DNA from 2 places in the Paenibacillus sp. sgz302190 genome. Region 2 is predicted to be linked to the other one. Evidence: a T-box and tRNA genes for the amino acid it is inferred to sense, from the RefSeq annotation. Region 2 holds a T-box; the other holds one or more tRNA genes.
The links. A T-box is a leader RNA that pairs with one kind of tRNA and senses whether it is charged. The one in region 2 lies ahead of AC6RNO_RS17795 (valine--tRNA ligase), so its partner is inferred to be a tRNA-Val.

Region 1 (8,074 bases), on a different contig from region 2:
GCATGGTTGACATCAATGGCACCAATGGCTTCGCTGCGCTTGGAAAACCTGCAAAAGTGCAGGCTTTTTCCGGGAAATCGACCCGTTTTAGAGAAAAGCCTGCGATCGTACAGGAATTTTCGACGAGTTTGATTCCGAGCCCATGTTCGCGGCGAAATTCCTGCACAATTGCAGGAATTTTTCACTGTCAGCGCACCAACGAGCAAAAAACTGCACTTTTGCAGGTTTTCCCCGTGTTTTCAGGTTGATGTACTGCTCTGGTGGAGGGCAATTTTTAGCATTCTCACTCTCTCAGATTTTTCGGGCTAAGCCATACCGTTCCATCATAGAGGGCTGGGAAATATTGGTCGCTGTTAAGTATCTCTAAGCGGGCAGGCTCGTGAGAGACTGTGTGCAAAGGAGGAAGGGTGTGGGTTGATGATGGAGTGGAGAGAGTGTTTGACTTGGTCAAATTTAACTTGAAGAGGCAGCGCTAAAGCAAACAAGTCGAGCAAAGGGATCAATTTAACCCGCTGCCCGACTTGTTTTGATCTGACAATTGAAGAAAGGGTTGCCCCTCGACAGTTTCTAGTCATCCGCGAAGCAAAAATGTTTGATAAACGGTCCAGGCTTCGTTCTCCGTTTGAAACAGGAGGTGAATGCGATCCACTTTGGAGCGCAAATCGACGGGGGTATGTCTCAAACTGGACAGGACATCGTGCAGCTCGTCGGCGCCCAGCATTTGCCCGATCGTCAAATGAGGGTTGTACAAATAAGGTCTGTCGGGTTCGGCGAGCAGCTCCGTACAAATGGCATTCCGCAAGTCGATCATCGGCTGCGTATCGGCAAGCGCTAAATAAATGACATGGTTGACGGGATAAAAAGAAGAGAACCGGTTGAAATGCAGCTCAAAGGGAGCTGCCGCTTTCGTCTTCTCCTCAAGATGCGCCGCGGCGGCGGCAAGCTTTTGCTCATCCCACACCTCTTTGTCGCGGAGGGTAAGATGGGGCTGAATCAAATTATAGTGAGGATCGTAGCGCTTCCTGTAGCTGTTCGCAGCGTCTTGCACTTCTTTGGACGGAAAAACGGCGATTCCACAGTTCATGAACACCCCTCCTAAGAACTAGCATATACCTATTATACCGCTTTCCTGCCGCTTCTAACACCTGTATCCATGAAATTACAAGACGCTCATAAGGATGGCCCGTTTTGGTTATGATAGGATTATTGATACTTAACAGACGGAGTGATTGTACATGCGTTGGGTGTATTGGGCAAAATTGTACGATTCCAAATTCCAGGCCGGCTGTTTGGCCAAGCGGATGGAAGAAGACTGGTGGATTTACGGATACGAATGCCCTCAGGAAGTCGAGGTATACAAATCGAAAAAAGGACGTTTCGGTGTCAGGTACAGCACTTTGTAAGGCAGATCTGTACGGTAAAAAAATCCTTGACTTTCCATTTGTATTTAGTGTATATTTAATTTTGTCGCTATTAGCGGCAATAACGACGCGGGGTGGAGCAGCCCGGTAGCTCGTCGGGCTCATAACCCGAAGGCCGCAGGTTCAAATCCTGCCCCCGCAACCAAATCTTTCATACGGGCCTATAGCTCAGTTGGTTAGAGCGGTCGGCTCATAACCGATTGGTCGGGGGTTCGAGTCCCTCTGGGCCCATAGCTGAAACCCTTTGCAGAGCAAGGGTTTTTTGTTTTTTTTCGAACGCCGGAGCGCGCTTATTGCCGCGCTCCGGCGTTCGTGTTCGGCCGCGCGAACTGCGTGGCGGCCGTCAAGTGATTTTGGCGCTGCGGATGTACCATCGCGCATCGGTGGAGGCTCTTTCGAGGCGAAACAGAATTCGCCTCGTTTTCGGCGCGGTCGCGCGTTCCGGCGTAGCCGAAACATCGACCGCGGTTTCAAGTTCAAGGAGCTGGGACGTATCCAGCTCCGGGAATTTCGACAGGCGGTGCATGCTGCGCACATGCACCGCCTGTTCTTGCCCTGTGGCGGCCTGCAGCAGCTGCAGGTCGCCTTGATTGGCGGCAGCGATCCAGACGTCGATCAGCTGCCAGGGCGAGAGCTTGCTGATGTACTCCGTCAGCAAGCCGGCGGCTCTGTGCACCATGACCTGGTGCGCAGGATCAATGGAGCGGGAGCCGTGTGTCACGCTCCCGAGAAAATGGATGCAGAAATGACCCTTGAAGTCATTTCCGGGAATACCGTCGCCGCCGTGCGGCATGCCGTGCATGGAGGCGGCCAGCGTGCGGCCGTTCAGCTTCACCAGAACGGCCCTCCGGTTCCAGCTCCAGGCGCCGCCGTAGATGCGTTTGAGCGTCGCGGAGTCGGTCTTCGTCAGCGGCTGCACGTCCGCATGGCTGCTTCCGGCGCGGCGCTGCCCCTGGAAGCTCAGACCCGATTCCACGTCGGTAATCGTGAAGCTGCTGTATTTGGGCAGCACCCGGCTGGCCTCCTCCCAGGGGAGCATTTCGCCATAGTGCTTGGCTCTTAGCGACTGCACCTGGTTTTTCAAGTCTTTTTGCACGCGGCCGCTTACGGCCAGCTTCATTTTACCCGCAAGCTCAATGACCTCTCCCTCAGGCGTAACACCGAACGTTTTCGTTTGCCCCTTTTGCACATAAGTTAGCACGGTATCGGGCGGCAGCGCTTCTTCATAGGCGGCCCCCGCTGTCCCTTTTTCCAATTCACGAATCATTTTTTTATCTTTAAAATCCGCAGTTGTTTCATACATCGCTTGCGGCGCAGCTTTAACGCTTAGATGAATTTGTCCGGCTTCTGCCGGTTCCGCGGCCTGGACGGCTCCATCCGGTTCGGCTGCAAGGAGCGAAACATGCAGGCACGACAACAGCTGAATCATCGCAAAAACGCTTGTTAGCCTGAAAAACCGGCGGCATAATGCCTTTCGGTGCATGGATAGGGGCCTCCTCTTGAGGAAAAGTGACTGCTCATACTCTACAATGAAGTTTTTGCTGGATACGCCGAAAATATGAACTCAAAAGCAAATCCATTTAGCGCCCGGACATATTCTCTCCTGAACAGATTGTGGTAAAATATACGAAAACATGGAGCGTTGAAGGCGTTCTTTGAACCCTATCGAAAGGAAGATGAGAATGACGGCAAAGCAGCCTTTTCAATTGAATATGGGAGAAAATCGGACGATTCGCGCGGATTTTTATCCTGCAACCGTGCAGCCGGCCAAGGCGACCCTTGTGATCTGCCACGGATACAAAGGCTTTAAGGATTGGGGGATGTTTCCGTTTGCGGCGGCCGAGCTGGCGGAGCAAGTGGACGTTGTATCGATGAATTATTCCCATAACGGAGTCGGAGCCGATCTGCTTGAGTTCACAGAGCTTGAAAAATTCGCAAAAGCCACGTATTCAAAAAATCTTGAAGATCTTGATGCGATGGTCCGTTTGATCGGTTCCGGCGTATTTTTGCAGACAATGAACGAAAACAGAGCGGAAACCGTCTTGTTTGACAGGCATGAAATCGAAACATTCTCCCGTGCGCGTGCGGCGCGTCCGATTATTTTGCTCGGGCACAGCCGGGGAGGCGGGGAATGTCTTATCTATGGATTGGATCATTCGAGTTTTGTTGCGGGTGTGATCAGTTGGAACGGCATTACGGACGTCAACTTGTTGACCGAGGAAAATATAGCGGAAATGCGGGCAAATGGCCGTACATATACGATGAATGGGCGAACGAAGCAGCTTATGCCGCTTGATCTGGAAATTTTGGAGGATATGGAGCGGGAAAAGGAACGGTACGATCTGGTTGGCCGAATTGGCGGCGCGGCGATTCCGATCTTTTTGATCCAGGGCACTGAAGACGGGGATAAACGAATCGGCGGCTCCGCCCGGCTTGTGGAGCGAAATCCCGACGTTCAATGGATAAAGGTGCCGGATGGCGATCATACCTTCGGGGCCGTCCATCCTTTTCAGGGGGAGACTGCGCCGCTTCGGCTGGCTATAGCCGAGACTAAAAAGGCAGTTCGCAGGATACTGGGCCAAAAAGAATAAGGAGTAGGGGGGCAGGGCGATGCTGACTGCGGGCCGGCTGGTATTTACTGTAAGTGTGACGATCATCGGATTAGCAGCTGCCTATGCGCTTCAAATTCCTCTAGCCCTTGGATTTATGTTGGGGCTTTTTACTTTGATTTTTTATAGCCTGCGGGCAGGCAATACCGTTCGATCTACCGCATCCCAAATGTTGAAAGGGATACAGCATACCAGAGAAGTGATATGGATTCTTGCTTTAGTCGGTTTGATTATCCCTGCCTGGACTGCCAGCGGTACGATTCCGTTTATGATCGACGGGGGGATTTCGCTCATCGATCCGGCTTTTTTCGTCACATTTGCGTTTGTGGTTTCCTTGATTATCTCTATGCTCCTGGGAACGTCTACAGGAACGCTAAGCTCCGTCGGAATCCCGCTCATGGGGTTGGGCGCCGTGCTGCAAATTCCGCTTCCTCTCATCGCCGGCGCACTCGTATCCGGGGCATTCGTAGGCGACAGGTCGTCGCCGTTTTCCAGCGCCCATCAGCTGACGGCGGCTTCCACTGGCGTGGCCGTGAAACAGCAATTCAAAGCATTGCTCCCGACCACAGTCGGTGCGATTGGATTGTCGGCCGTCTTTTTCGTGGCGCATGATTTGAACGGAGGCTGGCACAAAAGCGGCGTATCCGCCTTGCAGGAGCAGTTTCGCGGCGGATTTGCCTATAGCTTGTGGCTGCTGCTGCCTGTGCTTATTCTTTTAGGATCCATTTTGTTCCGTATCCGAACGAGGAATGCCTTTATTTGTTCGATCGCGGCTGCAGTTGCCGCCGGTACTATTTTTCAGCATATTCAGTGGAACGAATGGATTCGCGTTTTGTGGGACGGATACCATTCCGGTGCGTTTCCTTCCCTGCAAACAAAAGGGATGTCAGGCATGATCGAGCTGATGATTCTTATTGCGCTTGCCGGTGCGTACAACGGCATCCTCGAAGCGAATCAAGCTCTGCAGCCATACATGCAAAAGCTTCTCGGCACCACGTCCTCACTCTTCGTGGCCACGCTGCGGGCCTCTCTTTTCGGACTAGTGCTTAGCCTCATATCCTGCACGCAAACGTTGCCGATCATGATGACCGGACGCAGCCTGCTGCCGATTTGGGAGCGGCGATTTCCCCGCAGCCAGCTCGCCCGTGTCGTCGCGGATTCAAGCCTCGTTTTCGCCGCCATCATCCCTTGGAACATGCTGGCCATCGTATGCGGTACGATTCTTGGCGTGCCGGCGGAAAGCTATCTCCCGTATGCGCCGTTTTTGTGGACGCTGCCCTTGTGCACATGGACGTGGTCCCTCGCAAAGAGCAATTGGCGGGTGAAGAGGGGGATGGATATTTCAGCCTGACATGCAGCTAAAATGAATGAATAAAAAAAGTTTAGAAAAGTTGTTGACAATTAGATAAATTCTTGATATATTACTACTTGTCACTGAAACGACTTGTTAGCTCAGCTGGGAGAGCACCATCTTGACAGGGTGGGGGTCAGTGGTTCGAGCCCACTACAGGTCATATAGAAAAACCCTTGATTATCAAGGGTTTTTTGCATTTCTGAGACTTTGTCTACTTGTAAATGATTGCAAAAATCGGTTCCATGGTCAAGATTTGGTCAAGAATGCTCTTTTCGGCCAAAATAAAAGCTCACTCGATATTGGATGAGTGAGCTTCACTGCATTTTTCGTTTAAAATCCCGAATATATGAGTCCGTTTCAATGGATTTTACGGAGAGCATTTCAAGAATGCGATCTTGCCTTTCTTGTCCTTGCATCAGTTCTTTGACAATGCTTTTGACTTCTTGCATATCCGACCCCAGCGTATCGGCTTTGCTCTCGAACCGATCAGTTTTGTCCTCAAGCGTCTTCAGCCTGTTGTTATTTTCCCCAACCATTTTGATTAGTGTTCCCAGCATTTCTTCCATGCGGTTTAATTGGTTGTCCTTCATCCGTTTAGCCTCCTGTTAGTAATTTAAATATAACATAACATGGCAAAACTCTGCTTGTAAACTTATTGTTCAGCATCCCATCCATTATCGTACAGCCTTAAAAGCCGAAACCCTTAATTTCTAAGGGCTTTCGGCTTTGTCTGCTTTTAGATATGCTGGATTACACTCCGAAATAAATTTTTGCGGATTCGCTGTCGGCTTGATATTGGGAATAGATCCGGTCAAGCTCCCATTGGTCATAAGCATGATTCCAATCTTCGATAACTACTCTATCCAATTCGGTTTTATAAGCTTGATAGCTGGAATAGTTTAAAAGATCCAAGCGGGGGGTTCCGGTTCCCAAGCCGTTGTAATAAGGGGTTGCAATCGCAATATCGGCTCTGTAATGTCTATATTGCTCGTCAAGCTCCCATTGATCGTGGGCATTGTTTCCATCAATTGCATATTGCTTCTCCAATGCTGCTTTATATGTGTTGAATGTGCTGTAGTTGTGCAAATTAACCAGCGGGTGAGCAGAGGCGGCCGAAGCGACTGTGAACAGCGAAGCGGCGACAGCAACGGATAGTACGAATGATTTTACATTTTTCATAAATAATCCCTCCACAATATATGTTTGGTTTGTAATACAATAAAAGCATATAAAATAAGGGATTATATTACAATATGTTTACCAAAAAATAACATTACTAGCGGTAGATTCAACTGTTCCAAACAACAGCAGCACAAAATAAAACCTCCTGACCCGGAAGTCAGAAGGCATGTTTTGCAGCTCAGCTTATTTGTTTCTTATGTAAGCTCAATTCGTAGTTTCGATGTAGGCGTAGCTAGGAGTCAGCTGTATTTGAAATAAACCGGTCCGGAGGTTCATTTTGCTCGTTGTCATCACCAATAGAAATACCAATTATAAATAATACGGCTATCAGCAAACAAATGATTTGTATCATAAATGTCCCCCCTTTTATTCGAATATTAGCAGATTTTCAAAATGAATTCTGTTTGAAAATAAACAAAATTGCAATTTTTTTCATCTATTGAAAGAAAAAAACGTCCCCGTAACATAACAAAAGGGGCTGCTTGAAAGCGGCCCCGGGCGAATCAGGAAGTTTTGGATTTTTTGGTCGTGGCAGTATGTTTGACGGTGTACAGCTTGCTGTTGAAAATTTGGTTTTTGATGAATTTGCCGATTTTTTGTTTGGTTTTGGCCGTGTCAGCCGCTTTGATCGTGCCCTTCTTGGCTGCCGCGTCAATTTCGTTGTCGGCAATGTCGATGAGCTTTTGTTCGAACGTTTGTTCCGAAACGCCTTTCTCTTTAGCAATTTTGGCCAACGTAACGTGTTTGGCTAATTCGGCGTAGATCGTTTTTTCGTCTGTTTTTAAAACAGAAGCGGAGTTGGCAACCAGTTGAGCGGTTGACCATCGAGCATAATTTTGCGCAACGTTTTTGGTGTGAACGGTATGCTTGGCCGTCGTCTGGGCATACGCATTGCCGCTTAATAAGGTGGAGCTGCCGCCTAACAGCAATGCTGCCGCGGCTAAAACAGCGGCTGATTTTTTCCTGATACTGCTCATTTTTCGATCACTCCGGCTCTCAATATGTACTACAAAAGAAATGTAGCATTCAATTATGAATGCTACCTTAAAATGAGATGAATTTTCCAAGTTTTCACTTTGGGCCGGCGATTTATTTGGAAGTCTCGCGGTGATGTCCGCCGCCATGGTAGTGTCCGTCATGATAGTGGCCGCCGTGCCATCCGTATCCGAATGGGCGTTGCTCCGTCAAACGGATTCGACTTGGGGCGGTGCTATTTTCATATCTTGGAACATATGAAGAAGTGAAGCGAAATAACAGGACCGCAGAAGGCGGGGAGGTGATGCCAATGTTCAAGTACGATATTACGAATTATGGGGCGGTAGGAGACGGAAATTCGGATCAAACGGTAAAAATCATGGATGCCATCAGCGCGGCCGCAGCGGCAGGAGGAGGAACCGTTTATGTGCCGAACGGGGTATTTTTAGTGGCAAGCGCGATCACCATTCCGTCCAATATTTCGCTGGTAGGGGAAGGGGAGCTTTCGATTCTTAAAGCTTCTTCGAGTTTTG
Region 2 (8,074 bases):
CGCTTCAATATTATTGACAAGCGCCAAAGTCGGGTGATACTGCAGGAAAGTGCCGTCGCTTTCATCGGCTTCCGCCACGACGAACTCGCCTTTCCCCGCCTTCGCGTTGCTGCCCACATTCATAATCTCTCCGCCTATAATATAGGTCGGGTCAAGTCCGGTAGTTTCCATGACAAGCGCAATCATGGATGACGTCGTCGTCTTGCCGTGCGCGCCCGCAACGGCGATCCCTTTGCGCTCGTTCATCAGCCTTGCGAGCATTTGCGAGCGATGTATGATCGGAATTTTCAGCTCTTCGGCCGCCTGCATTTCTACGTTGTCTTTGCCGAGCGCCGTAGAATAAACGACCAAATCGGCACCCGACACATTTTGCGCCTCATGACCGATGAATACTTGAGCCCCTTTGGCTTTCAGCTTTTCCGTAAGATCCTGCTCGGCCAAATCAGAACCCGATATGCGGTATCCCATTTCAAGCATGACCTTGGCAATGGCACTCATTCCGTATCCGCCGATGCCGATAAAATGTACGTGTTCAGCTTGACTCACGCCGTTCTCACCATCCTTTTTCAGAATCGGTTTGATTGGTAATCCAAGAACGAACATCGGAGATTAAATACAGCGTGCCGGATACGACCGCCAGATCATCCTGCTCGGTTCTGCTAGTCAGGGTTTTCAAAGCCCGCTTCCAATCGCGTTCCACAACGATATCCACTTTGCGGTTCATCTCGCGCAGCAGCTCTTGAGCCAGTTCCGCGAGCATGGAGGCGTCCCCTTTTTTATGAAAATCTGGTTCGGTAAGGATGAGAGTATCCACCAATGGTAGTATATGCCTCAGATAGCCTGTATGATTCTTCGTCGAAAGCATTCCGATCATAAAATGAAGCTTCTTATAGCGATATACGCCGCGCAGCGCCGCCGCCAGCGTCTCGGCTCCCTCCGGATTGTGCGCCCCGTCCAGCAAAACGCGCGGATGGCTCGAAACCATCTCCAGCCTGCCGGGCCAACGGGTTTCCTGAAGGCCTTTGTACAGATCCTCATCCTCTACGATAACTGCATAATACTGCCTTAATACTTCCAGCGTCATCAGCGCGACAGCGGCGTTCGTCAGCTGGTGGCTGCCGTTCAGCGAGACGGGAACTTCCCGCAGGCTGCGGAATGGACCTTCAAAATCGAAAGTTTGATGATCCAGTTCGCTGGTGACCGCGGTGTAGCGGAATTGCCGGTCCAGCGAGTAAAGCGTCGCTTTTTTGGCCTTGGCGGCTTGTTCAACGACACTCCATGCCTCGGGCTGCCGGACTGCTGTAATGACGGGAACGCCGGATTTAATAATTCCGGCTTTCTCCGACGCTACCAGCTCAAGCGTATCGCCCAAAATTTCCATATGATCATGACCGACATTGGTAATGATCGAAACGAGCGGCGTAACGATATTGGTGCAGTCCAGCCTTCCGCCAAGCCCCGTTTCCCAAACTACATAGTCAGGGTAGGCCACTTTGGCAAAATACAAAATCGCCAGCGCCGTCGAGATTTCAAACATAGACGGAGCCCCCAGCTCCGTCTCCCCGATTTCGTCAACAATCGGCTTCATTTCATTAACCAATTGCAGCAGTGACGCGTCGTCGATATCTGTGCCGTTCACTTGAATGCGGTTCGTGTACTTCTCCAAATACGGAGAAGTGAACGTCCCTACATCGTAACCGCATGTCCGCAGCACCGACGATAAGTATGCGCACGTCGAGCCCTTGCCGTTCGTTCCGGCGACATGAATGAACTGCAGCCTGCGTTCCGGGTGGCCGAGTTTTTCCATCATCAGCTGCATGCGGGCAAGTCCCGGTTTTATTCCCAGCTTTTCCATTCTGCCGACGATCCAATCAATCGCTTCCTTGGCTGTCCGGAATGCCGCCGAGCTTGAGTCTTTGATTTCATTCATTGATCTCATCCTCATTTACTATATGAATCACTATGTCGGAGCAACTAGGCGATAGCTCTAATTTCCACGATTACCCTTTTAATTCCGCTAATCGAGCTATCACTTTGTCCCTCTTGTCTGCGTAATCGGCAAGTTTGGCTTTTTCTTCTTCGATGACTTTGGCCGGAGCTTTGGCAACGAAGCCGGCATTGGCGAGCTTTTTCTCGATTCGTTCCACTTCGCCGTGGAGCGTTTGAAGCTCTTTGTCCAGACGCGCCAGCTCCTGGGCGATGTCAATCAGCCCGGCAAGCGGCAGGAACAATTCCGCACCGGTCACGATAGCCGTCATAGCTTTTTCCGGAGCCGTCAGATCCGATTCAATCTCCAGCCGCGACGTATTGCAAAAACGGCGCAAATACTCTTCGTTGCTGCGCAAAATCGCCTGCGTTTCATCGGAGGCCGGCTTCACCAGAAGCTCGATTTTTTTGCTCATCGGCACATTGACTTCCGCACGGATGTTGCGGACTGCTCGGATGGCGTCCATCAACAGCTCCATCTCGCGGATCGCATCCGGCGCTTCGAACGCCGGGTTCACAGTCGGCCATGCCGCCAGCGTAATCGTTTCTCCTTCATGCGGCAAATGCTGCCAAATTTCTTCGCTGATGAAAGGCATGAACGGATGAATGAGCCGCTGCGTCTGATCGAGCACATAGGCAAGCACCGATTGCGTCGTTTTCTTCGCCGCAGGGTCTGCGCCGTACAAGCTCAGCTTGCTGAACTCGATGTACCAGTCGCAAAGATCGTCCCATATAAAATTGTAAAGCAAGCGTCCGGTCTCGCCGAATTCATAGCTGTCAATGAGCCGGGTTACATCGCGGACCGTTTCGTTCAAACGGTGCAAAATCCAGCGGTCAGCCGTGCCCAAAGACCCTGTCAAATCAATGTCGGCCGCGGTTACGCCTTCCAGATTCATCAACGCAAAGCGCGAAGCGTTCCAAATCTTGTTGGCAAAATTGCGCGCCTGCTCGACGCGTTCCCACCGGAAACGAAGATCCTGCCCCGGCGTGCTGCTGGTCGAAATCATATAGCGCATCGCATCGGCGCCGTATTTCTCGATCACCTCAAGCGGGTCGACGCCGTTACCGAGCGATTTGGACATTTTGCGCCCTTCGGAATCGCGGACGAGACCGTGCATCAGCACATCTTTAAACGGAATTTGCCCGGTAAATTCCAGAGCGGTGAAAATCATCCGCGCCACCCAGAAATAAATAATATCGTAACCCGTAACGAGAACGTCCGTCGGGTAATAACGTTTCAAATCTTCCGTATCGCCAGGCCAGCCCAGCGTAGAGAACGGCCATAAGCCCGAGCTGAACCAAGTGTCCAGGACATCCTCGTCCTGATTGATATTGCCGCTTTGGCAGTGCGAGCACACTTCGGCGTCCTGCCGCGTTACCGTCGTGTGGCCGCAATCGGCGCAATGCCACGCCGGAATGCGGTGGCCCCACCACAGCTGGCGGGAAATGCACCAGTCGCGCACATTTTCGATCCAGTGCAGGTAAATTTTTTCAAAACGGTCAGGGACGAAGTTGACGCCCTTGCCGGATTTTTGCGCTTCGATCGCTGCCTCTGCGAGCGGCTGCATTTTGACGAACCATTGTGTGGACAAATACGGCTCGACAACCGCGCCGCTGCGCTCGCTGTGGCCGACTTGATGCACATGCTCCTCGATTTTGACCAGTACGCCCTGCTCCTTCAGATCGGCGACGATCTGCTTGCGGCACTCGAAGCGGTCTTTGCCCTGATAAGGGCCGGCATTGGCATTCATCGTACCGGTTTCGTCCATCACAAGAATTTGCGGCAGATCGTGGCGCTTGCCCACTTCAAAGTCGTTTGGATCGTGCGCAGGCGTAATTTTGACCGCGCCGCTTCCGAACTCTTTTTCCACGTACTCGTCGGCAATAACCGGAATCTCGCGACCGACGATCGGAAGAAGCAGCTTTTTGCCGATCAGATGCTGATAGCGCTCATCGTCCGGATGAACCGCAACGGCCGTATCCCCAAGCATCGTCTCGGGACGCGTCGTAGCTACGACGATTGAGCCTGTGCCGTCCGTCGTTTTGTATTCCAAATGGTAAAGATTCCCTTGAACTTCCTTATACTCGACTTCAATGTCGGAGAGCGCTGTCCGCGCGGCCGGATCCCAGTTGATAATATAGTTGCCGCGATAGATCAAGCCCTTTTCATAAAGGCTGACAAACACCTCGCGAACCGCCTGCGACAGCCCTTCGTCAAGGGTAAACCGCTCCCGGGAGTAGTCGAGCGAAAAACCCATTTTCGCCCACTGCTCGTGAATCGTGTTCGCGTAATGGTCCTTCCACTCCCATACTTTCTCCAGAAACTTTTCCCGCCCCAGATCGTAACGGGTCCGGCCTTCCTCGCGCAGCTTCTGCTCCACTTTGGTCTGCGTAGATATGCCCGCGTGGTCGCAGCCGGGAAGCCACAACGCGTCAAAGCCCTGCATCCGCTTCGTGCGGATCATGATATCCTGCAGCGTAAAATCGAGCGCATGCCCGATATGCAGCATCCCCGTCACGTTCGGCGGCGGTATAACGATCGTGTATGTCTCGGCGTCGGAACGGGTTCCCGCTTTGAAAAATTCGTTTTTAATCCAGTAGTCGTACCATTTGCGCTCGGCTTCCTTCGGATCGTATGTCGTAGGCATTTGCAATTGCTGAGCCGTTTGATTCGTTTCGCTCATATAGTTACCTCCATGTCATTATTTGCATTGAAGTTTGTTCGCTAATTTTTGCGGTCTCGTTCCCCTTGGCCTCGTTCCCGTCAGGGAACGGGCGATCCGCTCTTGTTGGCTTCGTTCTCGTAGAGAACGGGCGATCCGTTTTCCGTAAGGAATACTTCCATTTCCCCCTCAATAACGTCCAAGCGTGTCCGAAGACGAGAGTTTCACCGAAACTCGTATGAAAGACGAAAGCGCTCCCTCTACCTGCTCATCGCCAAAAGCGCCTATCCCCGCTCCCTGCTGCAATCGCTCGTTGTCCAGGGGGCGAAACCTCAGAGTTTTGCGGAGCAAAACTGGCTTCGAAAGCATACGCTGGGGCCCTCCTTGTAGGAGGGTTTGGGAGGTAAAGAAACACAAATAAAGCCTCCCGCCGCAAAGGACGAAAGGCTTGCTTCCGTGGTACCACCTTTATTCCACGCCCTGTCCCGCCAGGGAAAGGCATGGCTCTCAAACAGATAACGGCTGCGGCCGGCAAACGCTGCGGAACCGATGGCAACTTGCGCGCATTGTTCTATCACGTTTGCAACTCCAGGGCGACTTCGATCGGCTGCGACCTATGGAACCTTTCAGCGCTGCAGTTCCACTCTCTGAAGGACATACCGGCTACTACTCCCCATCAACGTTTCCAAGTATTGCTCAAAATGATTTACACCATATGATAGCGAACATTTTCATCAGAGTCAATATACTGCCGTGCAGATTGTGTCGATTTGTAATTTTCATTATAACCGTTTTTCCATATTTTATGCTTAGACCCATTTTTGGGATTGAGATAAACCTCTATCGAGGTCTTTTCGAAGATGAGCGACCGCGTTCAGAGGTTGGTTTATTCGCCAATAAGAATGCTGTTCTACGCGCTTTAGCGCTGTAAAGAACATTAAACATTCTTATGCAGTAAAAAAGCCTTCGGCCGCTTCTTCGCGCAGCCAAAGACTTTTGCTTATGTACCCGTTATTTGGGAAGATAGAGAACCTGCCCCGCGACAAGCTCCTGATCGCCAAGCCGGTTAAGAAGCTGCAGCTCCCGCGGATTCAACTGATAGCGTTTGGCAATCGACTCCAGCGTTTCTTCCTTTTGCACGATGCACATTCTTAATTTGCGGAATTCTTGCACCCCCGAGTCCGTCCGCAGGAACAGGCGCTTCCATTCTATAACCTCGCCCTTCGCTTCCTCGGCGGCCTTTGCCTCGGCTTCCTCTTTCCGTTTTTCCGGGTGAAAAAGCGCCCCGGCTTTGGAAATAAGCGATTTTATGCCGCTAGGCTGCACTTCCATCGCTTCATTCGCCTTTTTGCCGAAAGCGAGCTTAGGCTCTTTCTCCTTTTTCTCCTCCGGAATAACCGAAGCCGCCTCCTGCTGGGGAACTTCCTTCGACTCGGCTTCCACCTTCGGGGCTTCCGCGGCCGGGGCCTCGTTTTGCAGCGGTTCCTCGTAAGCCGGCGGAAACGGTTTGGACTCCGGAACTTCAGGAACCGCCTGCTCATTCGCCTCTTGCTTCACCTCCGTCGGAGCTTTCTGAACCGGTGCGGGAGGCGCCGGCTTTATCTTTTCCACACGCTCCTCCTCGGCTTCATGGACAAAGGTGATTTCCTCTTCCCCCCGCCAGCTGTCAGGCGGCGATGACACCATCTCTACGCCTTGCAGAGACAGAACTCCCGTCACATTCAAGCTCCTGGCCGAGAGAAGATCGATGTCGAAATTTTCAATCTCCACCAAAATGTCTTCCACCCGATGAATTCGATTGAGGGGCAGCGTAATTTCGACGGGAATCAAATGTTCGAGCAGTCGTGACGCTCCATCGTCGCTTTCATAATTTCCGGTGAGCAGCAGATTCCCTTTCAGGATCGCCTGCTCGTTCTGCGTTAAGACCTGGATATGCGGCACCAGTTCAACATCGTTCAGCTCTTGAATACCCGCCAATTCTTCCTGCAAGTGGACGCGCTCGTAGATATCGAATCTTAAACCCGGTTGCTGTTCAGCCACTGGCAAAATCCTCCCTTCCTTCAATTCCCGCCGCAAGGCAAACGACTGGAATGTTCAACCAATACCTTAAGATTTGTCTCTAAAGTATATGGGTGAAAAAGAGATGGCATGACTATATTTTTACGAAACTCGAAGCTTCTCTAGCAAAAGCAGCATATCTTCAGGCCACGGCGCCTGCACTTCGACCCGTTCCAGCGTGACCGGATGCTGAAAAAGCAGCCGCTCTCCATGCAAAGCCTGGCGCCCCAGCAGCGCAGAAGACCCTCCGTACAAAACGTCCCCCGCAAGAGGATGTCCGATATGGCTGAGATGGACTCTGATTTGATGCGTACGTCCCGTTTCCAGCCGCAGCTGCACGTGTGCCGCCCGTTTCAACTGCTCCGCGACTTCAAAATGCGTGACGGCCGCATCGCCCCCCGGCGTTACGCGTCTTTTGCCGGAATGATGGCGGTCCTTGCCGATCGGCTCGCGGATCGCTCCTCCTTTGGCGCGAAACCGCCCTTCGGCAATCGCCGCATATCTCCGGTCGATCCGCTTGTCGCGCATAGCCTCGTCGAGCAGCACGTGCGCCCATTCGTTCTTGGCGTACAGAACGGCGCCGGTCGTGTCCCGGTCAAGTCTGTGTATATGGCGGACAGCGCACGCCTGCCCCGTAGACGCATAATAATAGGCTACGGCCGAAGCCAGCGTCCCCTGCTGTCCCCGCTCCGAAGGATGAACGGACATCCCGGCGGGCTTGTTGACGACGAGACAAAAATCATCCTCGTACAAAACCTCCACCTCGCCGTACTCCGCTTCAAAACCGGGAGCATCCTCGGGAAAAACCCGCAGCAGCAGCTTTCCCGCCTGCACGCGCACGCCCCCTTGAGCAGCCAGCCGCAAATACAGCTTGCGGGGGACAGGCAGCAGAGCCCCCAGCCTTTCAGCGGCTAGCGGAGCTAGAGGGCTCCAATCGTCGCCGGGGAGAGGAAGCTCCATCCACTCGCCTTTCCGCTTCCATCCGATCATGACCGGTTGCCTCTATGAAAGAAAATAAGCAATACGGCCAGCAGCAGCAAAAAGACAAAAACAACGGCCATCACATCTATTGGAAAATCAAAAAAATAGTATCGCTTCACAATCGGGCAGCTCCTTCTTCATGCTTGAATCAAGTCCACTTTATTTTAACAATTACCATTAACAATTGCATGCGTAAATATGATAGAATGAAATCTAGTACTGTTTTTTTCGACATCTTAGAATTTGAAGAAAAATGGAGCAGGAGAGGAATTATTTTGAATACTGCAATTTTACAGCATTTTCGCAGCTGGAGCTGGCTGAAACGCTTGCTTCTGCTTATAGCGGCATGTACGTTTCTTTGTTCGAGCTTTTTGTTTTTAACGCCT

Region 1: it encodes a tRNA-Val, which carries the amino acid that the T-box ahead of AC6RNO_RS17795 (valine--tRNA ligase) is inferred to sense. The anticodon was not compared.

What each region holds. Positions count from the first base shown of each region.
Region 1 covers NZ_JBZYAO010000010.1:116,686-124,759, forward strand. Annotated here, with positions in the region: gene AC6RNO_RS13715 (hypothetical protein) at 3-248, shown strand; gene AC6RNO_RS13720 (2'-5' RNA ligase family protein) at 572-1,084, opposite strand; gene AC6RNO_RS13725 (hypothetical protein) at 1,236-1,403, shown strand; tRNA gene AC6RNO_RS13730 (tRNA-Met) at 1,490-1,566, shown strand; tRNA gene AC6RNO_RS13735 (tRNA-Ile) at 1,579-1,652, shown strand; gene AC6RNO_RS13740 (hypothetical protein) at 1,765-2,904, opposite strand; gene AC6RNO_RS13745 (alpha/beta hydrolase family protein) at 3,104-4,012, shown strand; gene AC6RNO_RS13750 (Na+/H+ antiporter NhaC family protein) at 4,032-5,381, shown strand; tRNA gene AC6RNO_RS13755 (tRNA-Val) at 5,472-5,544, shown strand; gene AC6RNO_RS13760 (hypothetical protein) at 5,699-5,974, opposite strand; gene AC6RNO_RS13765 (hypothetical protein) at 6,135-6,563, opposite strand; gene AC6RNO_RS13770 (hypothetical protein) at 7,070-7,543, opposite strand; gene AC6RNO_RS13775 (right-handed parallel beta-helix repeat-containing protein) at 7,852-8,074, shown strand, end outside.
Region 2 covers NZ_JBZYAO010000015.1:37,201-45,274, forward strand. Annotated here, with positions in the region: gene murC (UDP-N-acetylmuramate--L-alanine ligase) at 1-546, opposite strand, end outside; gene AC6RNO_RS17790 (glutamate ligase domain-containing protein) at 554-1,939, opposite strand; gene AC6RNO_RS17795 (valine--tRNA ligase) at 2,001-4,670, opposite strand; T-box leader at 5,082-5,338, opposite strand; gene AC6RNO_RS17800 (LysM peptidoglycan-binding domain-containing protein) at 5,661-6,689, opposite strand; gene AC6RNO_RS17805 (RluA family pseudouridine synthase) at 6,810-7,697, opposite strand; gene AC6RNO_RS17810 (phosphodiester glycosidase family protein) at 7,964-8,074, shown strand, end outside.